3 regions of the Xenorhabdus siamensis genome follow, and region 3 is predicted to be linked to each of the others. Evidence: riboswitches for the same ligand, from Rfam matches in the RefSeq annotation. Region 3 holds a riboswitch; each other region holds the start of a gene.
The links. Region 3 has a riboswitch for thiamine pyrophosphate ahead of thiB (thiamine ABC transporter substrate binding subunit). Riboswitches for the same ligand answer to the same signal wherever they lie in the genome.

Region 1: another riboswitch for thiamine pyrophosphate. It lies ahead of thiD (bifunctional hydroxymethylpyrimidine kinase/phosphomethylpyrimidine kinase); the one in region 3 lies ahead of thiB (thiamine ABC transporter substrate binding subunit).
Region 2: another riboswitch for thiamine pyrophosphate. It lies ahead of thiC (phosphomethylpyrimidine synthase ThiC); the one in region 3 lies ahead of thiB (thiamine ABC transporter substrate binding subunit).

What each region holds. Positions count from the first base shown of each region.
Region 1 covers NZ_JBBMXE010000019.1:50,377-53,659, reverse strand. The annotation lists gene fbaB (class I fructose-bisphosphate aldolase) at 1-762, shown strand, start outside; gene thiD (bifunctional hydroxymethylpyrimidine kinase/phosphomethylpyrimidine kinase) at 898-1,698, opposite strand; TPP riboswitch at 1,739-1,831, opposite strand; gene cspE (transcription antiterminator/RNA stability regulator CspE) at 1,966-2,175, opposite strand; gene AAC852_RS18035 (amino acid permease) at 2,957-3,283, opposite strand, start outside.
Region 2 covers NZ_JBBMXE010000005.1:466,370-469,652, reverse strand. The annotation lists gene AAC852_RS05965 (HAD family hydrolase) at 154-816, shown strand; TPP riboswitch at 918-1,041, shown strand; gene thiC (phosphomethylpyrimidine synthase ThiC) at 1,244-3,229, shown strand; gene thiE (thiamine phosphate synthase) at 3,213-3,283, shown strand, end outside.
Region 3 covers NZ_JBBMXE010000009.1:145,692-148,974, forward strand. The annotation lists gene ptsP (phosphoenolpyruvate--protein phosphotransferase) at 1-1,085, opposite strand, end outside; gene rppH (RNA pyrophosphohydrolase) at 1,108-1,638, opposite strand; TPP riboswitch at 1,755-1,860, shown strand; gene thiB (thiamine ABC transporter substrate binding subunit) at 1,993-3,018, shown strand; gene thiP (thiamine/thiamine pyrophosphate ABC transporter permease ThiP) at 2,994-3,283, shown strand, end outside.

The DNA.
Region 1 (3,283 bases), on a different contig from region 3:
ATTGTTGAATTAGCAATCGAAGCAGGATGTAACTGTGTTGCCTCAACTTATGGTGTTCTGGCATCCGTCTCTCGCCGTTATGCCCATAAGATTCCGTTTCTAGTGAAACTCAATCACAACGAGACATTGACCTATCCAGCTCAATATGACCAAACCTTGTATGCCAGCGTTGAGCAAGCATTTAATATAGGGGCAGTTGCAGTTGGTGCTACGATTTATTACGGCTCTCCCGAATCACGCCGCCAGATAGCGGAAATTTCTGCCGCTTTCGAACGAGCGCATGAATTAGGTATGGTAACTGTGTTGTGGGCTTATTTACGCAATTCAGCTTTCAAAAAAGATGGCGTTGATTACCATACAAGTGCCGATTTAACTGGTCAGGCAAACCATCTAGCAGCGACTATCGGCGCAGATATTGTTAAGCAAAAAATGGCAGAAACCAATGGCGGATATACCGCAATCAGTTTCGGACACACAGATAAACGTGTCTATACTGATCTAACAACAGATCACCCTATCGACTTGGTTCGCTATCAACTCGCCAACTGCTATATGGGACGTGCAGGTTTGATCAATTCTGGCGGAGCTTCCGGGGTGAATGATCTGAGTGATTCTGTCCGTACCGCAGTCATCAACAAACGTGCCGGAGGTATGGGACTGATCCTAGGACGCAAAGCATTTAAGAAATCAATGAAAGAAGGCGTTTCATTGATCCATTCTGTTCAGGATGTGTATCTTGACAAAAGCGTCACCATCGCCTGATAGAATTTGCTTAATTTACTGTATTAAAAATGGGGATTTCATATCCCCATTTTTAATCGCAATACCACGATATTGTTGTGATAATTCCTACTACTATTTATTACCACATTTTATTACCAATTATTACCACATTTCCTACCACCATTGATGAAAATGATGTACAGGCCCTATGCCTTTCCCGACATCCAGCGTACCTGCCTGCATTAAAGCATTCTGCAAATAGGCCTTTGCCACGGGTATTGTACTCTGCCAATCGGCATAACGCGGCCGCAGCGCTGCAAGAGCAGCCGACAAAGTGCAACCCGTTCCATGTGTATGGCGTGTCTTAACTCTGGGAGCCGTAAAACGCCACTCTCCTTCAGACGTAAACAGCCAATCCGGGCTTTCTTTATTGTCCAAATGCCCTCCTTTCAATAAAACAGCCTGGCATCCCATCGATAACAATTCGCGTCCTTGTTGCAACATTTCATCTTCTGTTTTAGCAAGAGAGCATTTCAATAACGTTGCAGCTTCGGGCAAATTTGGTGTAATCAAAGAAACAATGGGCAATAATAATTCCATCATAGCTTTTACCGCTTCCTGCGATAGTAAAGGATCACCGCTTTTAGCCAGCATAACGGTATCTAACACGATATAAGGAACCGGATAACGGTGGAAAGCTTCTGAAACAACATGAACATTGGCAGAATTAGACAACATACCGATCTTAACACTATCTATTCTGACATCTGAAAGTACAGATTCAAGTTGGGCAGAAATAAAATTAGGTTCAATATTATAAACTGTCTGCACTCCTGTTGTATTTTGCGCAACGAGAGCTGTTATTACAGTTGTTCCATATACGCCAAGTGCAGAAAATGTTTTTAGATCAGCTTGAATGCCGGCACCACCGCTAGGATCGGTTCCTGCAATGGTCAATGAATTAATTCTCATGATGGTAGTTCCTACCACCAGCCCAAGAAAAGCGGGTATCAAACCAGAGATACCAAGACTTCCCTACGCTGGCATTATCCAGATCAGGTAATACGGGTACTTCTCAGTTCATTTAAGAACGCCCCGAGCCAAAGTAAAAATCACTCTATTAGTATCCCAATAGAGTGATATTTGCAATATGTTATCGTTAATTAATGGAAAAGATTAACGATAGATATATTCAGCCAGCCACCAATATACCAGCTAAAATAAATTTGTTACTACTTCTTACTATAAAGTCGTGACATTTGCAGCGGCTGGACCTTTAGGACCATCCTGAATTTCAAACTCAACTTGTTGGCCTTCGGACAATGTTTTAAATCCATCTTTCATAATTGCAGAAAAATGTACAAATACATCTTTGCTGCCATCAGCTGGAGTAATAAAACCAAAACCTTTAGACTCGTTGAACCACTTCACAGTACCAGTGATTTTTGCCATTTCAAAAATTTCCTTTGAATCACTTTATTCGCCGATTGGCATAAAAAGAAACAAACCAGTATTCGTTGCTGCTATTCATTAACAGAAACAGTACTTCGTTTACCCAGATGTTTTATCACATACTCTTTATATAATCGCAAGCCATTTTTTTCAGGTGCACGAGCTAACGCACATATTTTAAATTCTTAATATCTATTCTGATTTAATATTGCTCGAAAGCATTTATATTACATAACTATATGAATTGAAGGAGAAATAAAACATTAACTTAATGAAATCATTTTTACTTATTTAATATATAATTCTGTTTTCTACACCTATTAAGAGGTACTCTAGAGAGTTATAATTTCCAAAATAAATTGAAGAAGCAATAAAACGATAGCTAATTTTATGTTAATGTTTGAAAGTAAAATATGATTACTCCAAATTTGGCTAGTTTACGTTTTGTTTAGCCTTTATTAAATATTGTTCAATTAAAATACTCATACTGCAACTTTTAAACTCTGCTATTCTCACAATATGTCAGATGATTACATAATGTTTATAACACCGGAGTGACTGGACTTTAAATAACAAATCGTTCAGATATCAATCTACAAGTAAATATCATCATAAGATAACATTCATTTTATATGCAATTTTTCAGGGATGTTTTTTTAAACAATTTTCTTTTTCTGAAATAACACTTTACCATAACGCTCTAATAAAATTGATTTCATTATAAAATTCAGCCGAGCATAATACCCGGCTGGAAAAGTGTACGTATTTTCAGCAAGACAATTTATGTCTTAACCTTATTTGATTTGGAAGATAAATAACCTACCCATAATATCCCGATCCAAAACGGCATCAGAATAACTGATATACGTATATCAGGCATCATCAGAATAATAACAAGAATAAAAGCCAAGAAAATCAAACAGAGAAAATTACCAAATGGATACCAAAACGCCTGGAATTTTGTCTTAACACCTTCTGCATTTTTTGCAGTGCGAAATTTCAAATGTGATATACAGATCATAATCCAGTTAATCACCAGCGTTGTAACTACCAATGCCATCAAAAGCTCAAATGCTTTACCAGGCATAATATAATTAATCAATACGCC
Region 2 (3,283 bases), on a different contig from region 3:
GTACAGCATACTCCTCTTCATCGTATTTTGTCTGCAATCTGTTATATTAATTACGTTTCTGAATGTTCATTTAATGCAGATAAAGTGTTTGATTTACTTTCAATCAATAATATGAAGGTATCAATAGGTATCCTAAATTAAGGAATAACAATTATGTCACAACAGATTGCCGTATTTGATCTGGATGACACCCTGATTTGTGGAGATTCCAGCCAGTTCTGGACCCATTATTTATGGGAAAAAGGCATCATTACAGACCCGCACTTTATAGAGGCAGACCAGAAAATGATATCGGATTACTGTGCAGGAAAGCTGAATATGCAAGCGTATCTGGCGACCAACTTGCAGGCACTCAGCCAAATTCCTCATGAGCAAATAGATATCTGGCTGACCGATTTTGTGGAAACCAAAATCAAACCTGTCTTCTATCCTGCCGCCAGAAAACAATTAGATATCTACCGCCATCAAAACATTCCTGTCATCATCATTTCTGCCACCGTTTCTTTTGTCGTTAAGAAAATCGCTACTGCATTTGGAATACAAACAGCAATGGGGATTGATATGGTAATGAAAGATGGTTGTTATACCGGAGATATTCAGGGCATCCCTACTTTCCGGGAAGGGAAAGTTGCCCGCTTACAACAATGGCTGACAGAACAGAATTTATCGCCACAACATATCTATTTTTATACAGACTCTGCGAATGACTTACCAATGTGCCGATTTGCCAGCGAAGTTTTTACCGTCAATCCAGATAGACAATTGCAGGCGGCGGCAGAAGCTCATGGTTGGAAACAATTGAATTGGACTTTATAGTCAAGCCATTAACCTCAGGAAGTCAGTTTCACACGAAGAATACTGGTTTCAGCTCAGCGTTTTCTGGTTGCAGTTTTCAGAATCCCCTTTATACTCTGGGTGTTTTCTTGTCGGAGTGCCTAGCGTTCATCTGTATCACGGTGGACACAGGCTGAGACCGTTTATTCGGGATCCGCAGAACCTGATCGGGCTAATACCCGCGAAGGGAACAAGAGTAATCACCCCGCTGATAGGTTCTTCTTTTTGTTGTACAGATTGTTGTACAAATAAGTTGTCGTGCAAATAAATCTGTTCGGATGACATAATTCAGCAATCAACCATTACTCCCTGCGAGCTCCAGACAAGCAATTTTCTCAACTTAAGCCCTCTCTGAGCGTCATGTTTATTTGCGCAATGAGACAGGCGATAACACAGTCAGGAATTTGCTATGTCTAATGCGATTAATAACAACAGCGTTACCTCTACCGCTAACATTATCCCTGCAACCAATATCTCACCTAAAGCTCATCCAGCACGGCCACGTAAAGCCCAACGAGATGCAGCACAGGAATTTATCAGTTCGATTCAAGGTGTGACATTTCCCAATTCAAACCGTATTTATCTGGCAGGATCACGCGAAGATATTCAGGTTCCCATGCGGGAAATTCAGTTATCTCCCACACTGATTGGCGGAACGAAAGAGGATCCTCAATTTGAGGAGAATGAACCCGTACCTGTTTATGACACTTCCGGCCCTTATGGTGATCCAGAAGCCATACTGGACGTAAAAACGGGTTTGCAGAAAATCCGCCAACCGTGGATTGAAGAGCGCAATGATACTGAACCTGTTGCAAGACTCAGTTCTGACTTTACTCAACAGCGTCTTACAGATGCCGGACTGGATCACCTGCGCTTCAAACATCGTTCTCAGCCATTGAAAGCCAAACAGGGCAAGCGCGTGACTCAATTGTACTATGCACGACAAGGTATCATCACACCGGAAATGGAATTCATCGCACTGCGTGAAAATATGGGACGTGAACGTATCCGCAGTCAGGTACTACGCCAACAACATGCAGGGCAAAGTTTCGGCGCAAACTTACCGGATAACATCACCCCTGAATTTGTCCGTCAGGAAGTCGCATCTGGCCGTGCGATTATTCCTGCTAACATTAATCATCCAGAATCTGAACCGATGATTATCGGTCGTAATTTTTTGGTAAAAGTTAATGCCAATATCGGTAATTCCTCTGTCACTTCCTCTATCGAAGAAGAAGTCGAAAAATTGATTTGGTCTACCCGTTGGGGAGCTGACACGGTAATGGATCTCTCCACCGGACGCTACATCCACGAAACCCGTGAATGGATACTACGTAACAGCCCAGTACCCATCGGCACAGTCCCTATTTATCAAGCACTGGAAAAAGTCAATGGCATCGCGGAAAACCTGACATGGGAAATATTTCGCGATACGTTACTGGAGCAGGCTGAACAAGGCGTGGATTATTTCACCATCCATGCGGGGGTGTTGCTGCGTTACGTTCCTATGACCGCCAAGCGCCTGACAGGCATTGTTTCCCGTGGTGGTTCAATTATGGCGAAATGGTGCCTTTCCCATCATCAGGAAAATTTTCTCTATACCCACTTTTGTGAAATTTGTGAAATTTGTACGGCCTACGACGTTTCCCTCTCTTTGGGGGACGGATTGCGCCCCGGCTCCATTCAGGATGCTAATGATGAAGCTCAATTTGCCGAACTGTATACCCTCGGTGAGCTGACCAAAATCGCCTGGGAATATGATGTACAGGTGATGATAGAAGGGCCGGGGCATATTCCGATGCAGTTAATTCGCCGCAATATGACAGAAGAACTGGAGCACTGCCACGAAGCACCATTCTATACCTTGGGACCACTGACAACGGATATTGCGCCGGGTTATGACCATTTCACCTCCGGTATTGGTGCTGCAATGATCGGTTGGTTCGGCTGTGCCATGCTGTGTTATGTTACGCCCAAAGAGCATCTCGGCCTGCCAAACAAAGAAGATGTGAAGCAAGGGCTGATCACCTACAAAATCGCCGCTCATGCAGCAGATCTTGCTAAAGGTCATCCCGGTGCACAAATCCGCGATAACGCCATGTCAAAAGCTCGTTTTGAATTCCGTTGGGAAGATCAATTTAATCTGGCACTTGATCCTGAAACTGCCCGCGCTTACCACGATGAAACCTTACCACAAGAATCCGGTAAGGTTGCTCACTTCTGCTCAATGTGTGGGCCAAAATTCTGTTCAATGAAGATCACGCAAGATGTGCGAGATTATGCCGCAAAACTAGAGCAAGAAGCTGGCATGGAACAGATGTCCGAAGAATTCCGTGCTCATGGCAGTGAACTGTATCACCGTGCCGAGGATATCAACGATGTCAAATCAGCTTAAAACAATATCCTTTGCTCCGACTGAACATAGGTTGGGGCTATATCCCGTTGTGGA
Region 3 (3,283 bases):
CTGACCAATATTGCGGAATGAGAGTGCGTTGCCCCATCCCGTACAATGACACCAGCCAGCTTATCCTGTGGTATTTCGGCCAGTAAATTGGCACTGAGTTCATCAGCAACCAGAATGAAATGTTCAGGCCACTGGCTGTTGCCAGTAAAAGAATCATCCAGATGGAACAATACCCGTTGCCCAAGTGCGCGTAAATCAGCGGCTCTTTCCCGCATATAAGCATCTTGCAGGCTGGCGAATTGTTCTGCGTATTTCTCAATCACGGTCTTAACTGCCCATTCTGCGATAAAGCCGCTATCAACGGAATGAAACAGATCCTGTTTAAGTTTGGGATCGTTCAGTAAATGGGAATAGAGATCAAAAATAGCCGCACTTTCTTTTTGTGAACTGGCGGTAAATCGTTTGCTTATTCGACGACATTCTGTGGTTGCCAGTTCAAGGGCTTGGGTCAAACGAGAACGTTCAGCCTGATAATTCAGTGTTGATGCTTCAAATACTTGTTCGAGCGATGGCTGAGAACAATCCTGCCATCCCTGAGCCATGACAATGCCATCGGAAACCGCCAGGGCCTTGATACGTGTCTGGCGATACTGACCAAACAGCCCGCGGGTCTGCGCTTGAGCAAGGATCGCAGCCAATTGCATAGCAAGTGTCACCATAAAGGACTCTTCACTTTCATCAAATAATCGGCGTTCATTTTGTTGAACGACCAAAATCCCTTGCAATTGGCGACGATAAATAATTGGAGCCCCTAAAAAGGCCCGCAGATTTTCTTCTTCTACTTGAGGAATATATTTGAAACTAGGATGATCACGCACATCAGCAAGGTTGATTAATTCCGACAAACGCCCAACTTCACCCACAACGCCTTCATTAAAGGAGAGGCTGATCACGCGTTTTTCTGGCTTTTTCAACCCCTTAGTAGCCATCAGGTAATAGCAACAACGCTGATGGTCTGCCAGATAAATAGAACAAACATCCGTGTTCATTGCTAAACAGGTTTCATTGACTAATACTCCAAGCGCTTCCGATAAATTTGTTGCCATCGCAACTTTTTCAACTATTTCCCGTAAGCGCATGAGCATAACGATTACCTAATTTAATTATCTAACTTCTTCTACGACGATATATATAGGTTGAATAGGGTTGTGAAGTAGATTCCTGCATTGGCATCACAATGGAAGAAAATTCTTTCATCACACGGCGGTATACATCTCGTTTAAAAGAAACAACTTGTCTGACAGGATACCAATAGCTCACCCAACGCCATCCATCAAACTCTGGTGTACTACTGCGCTGCACATTAATATCTGTTTCATTACAAAGCAACTGCAATAAAAACCAGCGTTGCTTTTGCCCAATACAAACGGGCTTTGTATCCCAACGCACCAAACGCTTGGGTAATTTGTAACGCAACCAGCTACGGGTGGAGGCAAGAACCCGTACGTCTTTGCGATTTAAACCAACTTCTTCGAACAACTCACGATACATCGCTTGTTCTGGTGATTCCCCTGGATTGATGCCCCCTTGAGGAAACTGCCAGGAATGCTGCCCATAACGACGGGCCCACAGAACCTGCCCTTGACGATTACAAATTACAATTCCTACATTCGGGCGGTAGCCATCATCATCGATCACCAGACTACCTCTCGATAAAACGAATTTGAAAAGATAGCTAATTGTTTCACACTCATCTTAAGCGGTAAACCTCTATGATGGGACTTTGCAGTCACAACCGAAGTCTCTACAATACAGTCATCTCAACGGGGTGCGATTGTTGCCGGGGCAACATCGCTGAGAACAAACCCGTAGAACCTGATCCGGCTGATACTGGCGTAGGGATTTGAGTTGCTATTCTATAAATAGTCATTTTATCTGGCACTTTCTCAAATCTTTTACCAATTTGCTGATAACGCATTTAATTATGAGCGCTAATAGCTACTGTTAATAACTATTTTTAATAACGATTATTGATAACTACAGGAGAGCAAAGTGTTTAAGCATTTATTTTTCCGATTTATCGCGCGATTTATTGCGATAAGTGCATTATCGTTCTCTGCATGTGCTTTTGCTCAGGCAGCACAAGCAAAGCCCATATTAACCGTTTACACTTATGATTCATTCGCTTCTGAGTGGGGCCCTGGCCCTATTATTAAAAAAGCTTTTGAAGCGGAATGTGATTGTGAATTGAAACTCGTCGCCCTGGAAGATGGTGTATCTTTGCTGAACCGTATAAGAATGGAAGGCAAAAAAGCATCGGCAGATATTGTTCTGGGGTTAGATAATAACCTGCTCCAAGCTGCTCAACAGACTGGATTATTCACTGCAAGCCGTATTGATACGACAAAATTAAAATTGCCTGTCACATGGAATAACAACACCTTTATCCCTTACGATTTCGGTTATTTTGCCTTTATTTACAACAAAAATACCTTGCCTAATCCCCCTAAAAGCATGGAAGAGCTTATTAACAGCCGCCAGAATTGGAAGATTATTTATCAGGATCCACGCACCAGTACTCCTGGGTTAGGTTTTTTACTCTGGATACAGGATATCTATGGTGATAATGCTGCACAGGAGTGGCAGAAAATCGCCAAAAAAACACTGACTGTCACCAAAGGCTGGAGTGAGGCTTATGGATTATTTCTGAAAGGTGAAGGGGATATGGTGCTTAGCTATACTACATCACCGGGTTATCACATCGTAACCGAGAAAAAAGATAATTACGCTGCTGCTGTATTCAATGAGGGGCACTATTTACAAATTGAAGTCGCTGCCCAGTTGGCTTCCAGCAAACAGCCTGAACTGGCACAGAGATTCATGCAATTCATGGTTTCACCCGCATTTCAGCAAACTATTCCGACCACCCAGTGGATGTATCCCGTGATTGACATACCTCTGCCAGAAGTTTTCAAGCAACTGCCCGTGCCTGCGAAATCACTGCAATTCAATGCAGATGAAGTAGCAAAACACCGTACACAATGGATCCGTACATGGCAAAGTGCTGTAAGCCGTTAATTGCGGGTTGGTTACTGCCGGGGGTAATTGCCTCCGGCTTGCTGCTTCTCATTGCTTTGTCAGCTTTCGGGGCACTTTGGTTTAACGCGCCTGAAAGCCACTGGCAGACATTTTTGAGTGACAACTATCTATGGCATGTCATTCGCTTTACTTTCTGGCAGGCGTTTTTGTCTGCTTTATTCTCAGTCATACCTGCAATATTTCTGGCAAGGGCGCTCTATCGCCGTCATTTTCCGGGCAGAACGCTTTTTTTACGTCTATGCGC